DNA from 2 places in the Metasolibacillus sp. FSL H7-0170 genome. Region 2 is predicted to be linked to the other one. Evidence: a T-box and tRNA genes for the amino acid it is inferred to sense, from the RefSeq annotation. Region 2 holds a T-box; the other holds one or more tRNA genes.
The links. A T-box is a leader RNA that pairs with one kind of tRNA and senses whether it is charged. The one in region 2 lies ahead of leuS (leucine--tRNA ligase), so its partner is inferred to be a tRNA-Leu.

Region 1 (3,387 bases), 500 kb from region 2:
GAAGCTGACGAATACTAATCGATCGAGGACTTAACCACAATTAAAACTTGTTTCAATGTTCATTTATCCAGTTTTGAAAGAACAAGAAGATACATACTTGACTTTAATATAAAAGATGTTATAATAATTCTTGTCTTTGAAAATAGTCTAGTGATGATGGCAAAGAGGTCACACCCGTTTCCATACCGAACACGGAAGTTAAGCTCTTTAGCGCCGATGGTAGTTGGGGGCTTCCCCCTGTGAGAGTAGGACATCGCTAGGCTAACCTTGATATTGTTCCGAAGTAGCTCAGTGGTAGAGCAACCGGCTGTTAACCGGTTGGTCGCAGGTTCGAGCCCTGCCTTCGGAGCCATCTTCTTGGAGAGTTGTCCGAGAGGTCGAAGGAGCACGATTGGAAATCGTGTAGGCGGTTAACACTGTCTCAAGGGTTCAAATCCCTTACTCTCCGCCAACCTTTAAACAACGTTTATTGGCCCGTTGGTCAAGTGGTTAAGACACCGCCCTTTCACGGCGGTAACACGGGTTCGAATCCCGTACGGGTCACCACTATTGAATATGGAGGATTAGCTCAGCTGGGAGAGCACCTGCCTTACAAGCAGGGGGTCGGCGGTTCGAACCCGTCATCCTCCACCATTATTATTATCGCGGGGTGGAGCAGTTCGGTAGCTCGTCGGGCTCATAACCCGAAGGTCACAGGTTCAAATCCTGTCCCCGCAACCAAAAGGTCCCGTGGTGTAGCGGTTAACATGCCTGCCTGTCACGCAGGAGATCGCCGGTTCGATCCCGGTCGGGACCGCCATTTTAATATAAAAAGTGGGTCAGTAGCTCAGTTGGTAGAGCATTAGACTGAAGCTCTAAGTGTCGGCGGTTCGATTCCGTCCTGACCCACCATTTATTCCTAAATGCCGGTGTAGCTCAGTTGGTAGAGCAACTGACTTGTAATCAGTAGGTCGTGGGTTCGACTCCTATCGCCGGCACCACTTGGTGGGGTAGCGAAGTGGCTAAACGCGGCGGACTGTAAATCCGCTCCTTAGGGTTCGGCGGTTCGAATCCGTCCCCCACCACCATTTATCTGAATAGGGGCATAGTTCAACGGTAGAATAGAGGTCTCCAAAACCTTTGGTGTGGGTTCGATTCCTACTGCCCCTGCCAGATTTTTTTGTTATGAACAGAACATAAATAATGGCGATTGTGGCGAAGTGGTTAACGCATCGGATTGTGGTTCCGACACTCGTGGGTTCGATTCCCATCAGTCGCCCCATTAATAATCTAAAGTAAATTTTATATAATGGCGATTGTGGCGAAGTGGTTAACGCATCGGATTGTGGTTCCGACATTCGTGGGTTCGATTCCCATCAGTCGCCCCATTTAATAATAAAAGTTGTTGGGGTATAGCCAAGCGGTAAGGCAACGGATTTTGATTCCGTCATGCCTAGGTTCGAATCCTAGTACCCCAGCCATTTGCGGAAGTAGTTCAGTGGTAGAACACCACCTTGCCAAGGTGGGGGTCGCGGGTTCGAACCCCGTCTTCCGCTCCATTTTACGGCGGCATAGCCAAGTGGTAAGGCACAGGTCTGCAACACCTTTATCACCGGTTCAAATCCGGTTGCCGCCTCCAATTTAGTATAAATTGGGGATTTTTTTTCCTCTTTTTTAAATGAATATTTTGCGGAAGTAGTTCAGTGGTAGAACACCACCTTGCCAAGGTGGGGGTCGCGGGTTCGAACCCCGTCTTCCGCTCCAAATCTTTTGTAAGTATGAGAAAATTGATTTATCATACTGGAAAAATACTATAATGCCTGAGTGGTGGAATGGCAGACACGTCGGACTCAAAATCCGATGCCAGCGATGGCGTGTGGGTTCGAGTCCCACCTCAGGTATCATCTAAACTTCAACTTCGGTTGGAGTTTTTTATTTTGCTTATAAGAAATATGCCTCATACCTTTGGCAATGTTATAATACAATTGATTGAAAGAGGTGGAAGATTTGAATATTAGGCCAAAAAAATTAACACAAGGCGATACGGTAGGTGTTTTAGCACTGAGTAGTCCATTAAAGATGGAGCAGCTACCGATTAAGCTTGAATTTCTTGAAAAATTAGGGTTGAAGTATAAACTAGGACAGACGATTGCGGAGTATGAAGGGTTTTTGGCTGGCAGTGATGAGGAACGTCTTGCGGATTTATATGCAATGATAGCGGATGATGAAATTAAGGCTATATTTTGTGTGCGTGGTGGCTATGGTATTGGAAGATTGCTAGATAAAATCGATTATCAGCTATTGCAGGAGCACCCTAAAATTATTTGGGGTTTCTCTGATGTAACGAGCTTGCATTTAGCTGTTAATCAATATGCTAATTTAGTTACTTTCCACGGACCGATGTTAAGTGAGAGTAGCGACATTTTAGATGAGCTGTCAGAGAAAATGTTTCAGCAATTATTTGCACCGATTGAAATTCATTATGATGAACGGATTTCAAAGCTTGAAACGGTTGTCTCAGGCGTGGCTCGTGGCGAATTGATTGGTGGTAATTTGAATCGCTTAGTGAGCACACTTGCGACGAAATTTGAGATAGATTTCTCTAATAAAATTGTCATACTAGAAGATATTCATGAATCGCTTGACCGCATTGATGGTATGTTTAATCAATTGCGTTTAGCTCGCAAGCTAGAGCAAGCGGCTGGCTATATTATTGGTGATTTTAATGGTGTTGATGAGGCTGAGCTACTAAAGATTGTTTCCCACTATTTAAAGCCATTAAATAAGCCTGTATTAGCTGGCTTTAAAATTGGACATTGCAGACCGAATATTGGTCTTCCATTAGGAGTAGAGGCGATAATCGATGCGGATGCAAAAGTGTTAAGGGTATTGCCAGGTGTAGAAGAATAAAAGAAGCTGCACTGTAGGCAAATTGCTTACGGGCAGCTTCTTTTCGTAGCGAGCGTTTAGAAATCAATTCTGCGTTTGTCTGTCCTATTACTTCTAGTTGGTCATTGGTAATTAGTAATCTAGTGACAGGTGAAGTGTAATTGGTTTTTCGTTTAGTTAATCCTAAAAGGAGAAAACGCTCGTTACGACTTGGTTTGGAGTCTCACCGCACCAAGATTAGAAATAGGCTGAATCATCGAATTCAATTTCTACTTGATAGTTTTTTGCATTAATGGCATTCGATAAACGGTGTGCCTGTTTTTCTAGTTCATTCGCACGTGTACGATATGCAGCTGGATCATAAAGAGCAACATTGTATAAAATTGTTTCGCCGATACTTTGCATAAAGCTTTCCTTTTCAGACATGCCAAGTACCTTAGCCTGCTCGGCTTCAGCCCGTAGCTGGGTAGCAAGCTCAATGGCTTCGACTATAGCAAGCTTTTCACCATTATACTCTAT
Region 2 (3,387 bases):
ATTTCTTCCTATACACAAGGCTTAGGCATGTCTTTATCACAGTACAGTGTGATTTGGACAATTAATGGCTTGCTCGTTGTCGGCTTCCAACCAATTATTCGCCCACTCGTTCGCCGGTGGGAAAAGAAATTAAAGCACCAGCTCGTATTAGGACTTGTGCTTATGTCATTTTCTTTCTGCATCGTTGCAATAGCTGAAGAATTTACAATGTTTGCAACGGCAATGGTGATTTTAACGTTGGGAGAAGTGTTTTTCACACCTGTAATTCCTACCATTGCCAATCGCCTTGCACCTAAGGGACGACAAGGCTTTTATCAAGGTATTGTTAATAGCGCCACAACAATTGGTCGCATGATTGGTCCTTTATTCGGAGGATTGATGGTAGATTTATTCGATATGCAGACGTTGATGTGGAGTTTAGTCGTATTATTGCTCATAGCGATTATCCCCGCATGTGCCTGGCACGCAAACAATACGGAAAATTCAGAAAACTAACTACAGTTTAGAAAGAAAGCTAGTACCACGAATAATAATGGTACTAGCTTTTTTGCATACATTAATTCACTTCTTTCGGCAAATGACCTAACACCTGCTGACAAAAAGGAATGCAGTATAGGAACACCCCAATATGTGTGAGTAATGGTTAAATGACCAACATTATGTTAGGCAAAGCCTCAAGCGGATATCACATTTTTGAAGAGGGATCTTTGAGCAAGTTCAAAAAGTCTAGACTCAGTTACGCTAGGGCACGATTGATTTTGGCTATAAATCATAATCATCTTCGCAATAGGTTAAATAGAGGTCAAGGGTTGGATATTTTGTATGGGAAAGATAGGTGATAAGTGAATCTTGGTGTAAGAAGTTGAATGGTGTCGGTGCTTTAGTGTAGTAGTAATAATAAGAACTGTAGGGATAAAAGGCTAAGGTTTCTACTAAAGGAATGGTTGTATTAATCGGATTGCGGTGGATATAACGACTTACAACAATGATATCTAGGGGAGAGGGGACTAAATCTGAAAAAAATCTTTTTTCGTATAGGTGACCACTGTAGTCATATTTCTTTTTAAAATAATCACTGTAGCGCCTATTAATCATCGCCATAATTTTGCTATGAGGAACAAAAGGGGAATGGAGCAATAGGTGATAATGGTTTGGCATAATACAAAATGCAATAATTGAAAATTGATACTTTTGGTAGGTGTACTCCACAATGCGAAAAAAAGCTTGGTAGTCTGTGTGATGTAAAAAAATTGTTTGCCGATTATTTCCGCGCATAACTATATGGAAATAATGGTATGGTGACCAAAGGCGATGTTTTCTAGCCATAACAAACCTCCTTTTTATATTGTTATTAAGTTTAAAAAGAGCTAAAGATATTGTCAAATCACACTAGGCAATAAACTTTATATAAAATGTCGCAAATAGGAAAATTGATTATAAAAAATAGATGAAATTTTAAGTTTGGATAATAAATAAACACCAAAAATTTTTTTTGGTGAATTGTGTGAAAATTGTTTGCGTGCCAGGCACTTTAAAAAAGGCTTGTGCTTTCTAGCTAATTCCATTAGAATGAAGGCATTATATACAACGACTATGACAAGGAATAGTAAATTTCGACACTTTTTAGAGAGCTAGCGGCTGGTGTGAGCTAGCAAGTGAACAAATTGAACTCGCCTTTGAGTTGCTTTTAGTGAAAAAGATTAACTAGAAGCCGTGTTTTCGCGTTAAGAAGCTGGAGCTGAGTGCAGTGTCACTAATTTGGGTGGTACCGCGGGAGTCAAATTTACTCTCGTCCCTTTCTACGGAATGGGGCGAGTTTTTTATTTTTCTAAAAATTCTGTCACTTCAGTTTGAACGGTGGAAAACAAGTCGATACTATGATTTTGAGGAGGAGTAATATGAGTTTTAATCATCAAGAAATTGATAAGAAATGGCAAAAGTATTGGGCAGATAACAAAACATTTAAAACGGTGAATGACAACAGTAAACCAAAGTTTTTTGCATTAGATATGTTTCCGTACCCATCAGGGGCAGGCTTGCATGTAGGACATCCACTTGGCTATATCGCGACGGATATTTTAAGCTCGTTTAAGCGCATGCAAGGCTATAATGTGCTACATCCGATGGGCTGGGATGCTTTCGGGTTACCTGCTGAGCAATATGCACTCGATACAGGAAATGATCCTGCAGAGTTTACGGCGAAAAATATTGCGACATTTAAGCGTCAAATGAATGATTTAGGCTTTTCTTACGACTGGGACCGCGAAATTAATACGACAGACCCTAAATATTATAAATGGACGCAATGGATTTTTATCCAATTATTCAATCGTGGTTTAGCGTATGTAGATGAAGTACCTGTAAACTGGTGTCCAGCACTTGGAACGGTACTAGCGAATGAGGAAGTAATCGATGGTAAATCCGAGCGCGGCGGGCATCCGGTAGAACGTCGCCCAATGCGTCAATGGATTCTACGCATTACGGAATATGCAGACCGTCTATTAGAGGATTTAGATGAGCTTGATTGGCCAGAAAGCTTAAAGGAAATGCAGCGCAATTGGATTGGTCGCTCAGAAGGTGCGGAGGTCACATTTACAATCGATGGTACAGAGCACTCATTTGACGTTTTCACAACGCGCCCAGATACGCTATTTGGTGCAACATATGCAGTATTAGCACCAGAGCATAAGCTAGTTGCTGAAATTACAACAGCTGAACAGCGTGCGCAAGTGGACGCTTATCTTGATAAAGTAAAAACAAAATCAGACCTTGAGCGTACAGACTTAGCAAAGGAAAAAACAGGTGTATTCACAGGTGCTTATGCAGTAAATCCAATTAACGGTGCAAAAATTCCTGTATGGATTGCTGATTATGTACTTGCAACATACGGTACAGGTGCAATTATGGCAGTACCTGCTCATGATGAACGCGACTATGAGTTTGCGAAAGAATTCGGCCTAGAAATTAAAGAGGTGCTTGCAGGCGGTGATATTTCGAAAGAAGCATTTATTGGTGACGGTGAGCATATTAACTCAGATTTTTTAAACGGCTTAAATAAGGAAGAAGGTATTACAAAAGCTATTGCTTGGCTAGAGGAAAAGGGTGTTGGTGAGAAGAAAATTTCTTACCGTCTACGCGACTGGTTATTCTCACGTCAACGCTATTGGGGCGAGCCAATTCCTGTAATTCATTGGGAAGATGGTACAATGACAACTGTTCCACAGGAAGAGCTGCCTCTAATGCTTCCAAAAACAAATGATATTCGTCCAAGTGGTACAGGTGAATCACCATTAGCGAATATTGACGAATGGGTAAATGTAGTAGACCCAGTAACAGGTAAAAAAGGTCGTCGTGAAACAAATACGATGCCGCAATGGGCGGGTAGCT

Region 1: it encodes a tRNA-Leu, which carries the amino acid that the T-box ahead of leuS (leucine--tRNA ligase) is inferred to sense. The anticodon was not compared.

The regions. Positions count from the first base shown of each region.
Region 1 is NZ_CP151964.1:3,317,018-3,320,404, forward strand. Features, by position in the region: rRNA gene MHH70_RS15405 (23S ribosomal RNA) at 1-38, shown strand, start outside; rRNA gene rrf (5S ribosomal RNA) at 147-262, shown strand; tRNA gene MHH70_RS15415 (tRNA-Asn) at 278-352, shown strand; tRNA gene MHH70_RS15420 (tRNA-Ser) at 360-451, shown strand; tRNA gene MHH70_RS15425 (tRNA-Glu) at 472-546, shown strand; tRNA gene MHH70_RS15430 (tRNA-Val) at 558-633, shown strand; tRNA gene MHH70_RS15435 (tRNA-Met) at 644-720, shown strand; tRNA gene MHH70_RS15440 (tRNA-Asp) at 724-799, shown strand; tRNA gene MHH70_RS15445 (tRNA-Phe) at 816-891, shown strand; tRNA gene MHH70_RS15450 (tRNA-Thr) at 905-980, shown strand; tRNA gene MHH70_RS15455 (tRNA-Tyr) at 984-1,067, shown strand; tRNA gene MHH70_RS15460 (tRNA-Trp) at 1,079-1,152, shown strand; tRNA gene MHH70_RS15465 (tRNA-His) at 1,186-1,261, shown strand; tRNA gene MHH70_RS15470 (tRNA-His) at 1,292-1,367, shown strand; tRNA gene MHH70_RS15475 (tRNA-Gln) at 1,386-1,460, shown strand; tRNA gene MHH70_RS15480 (tRNA-Gly) at 1,464-1,538, shown strand; tRNA gene MHH70_RS15485 (tRNA-Cys) at 1,545-1,618, shown strand; tRNA gene MHH70_RS15490 (tRNA-Gly) at 1,669-1,743, shown strand; tRNA gene MHH70_RS15495 (tRNA-Leu) at 1,798-1,880, shown strand; gene MHH70_RS15500 (LD-carboxypeptidase) at 1,987-2,889, shown strand; gene MHH70_RS15505 (hypothetical protein) at 3,106-3,387, opposite strand, start outside.
Region 2 is NZ_CP151964.1:3,816,856-3,820,242, forward strand. Features, by position in the region: gene MHH70_RS17955 (MFS transporter) at 1-495, shown strand, start outside; gene MHH70_RS17960 (transposase) at 763-1,326, opposite strand; T-box leader at 1,585-1,800, shown strand; gene leuS (leucine--tRNA ligase) at 1,899-3,387, shown strand, end outside.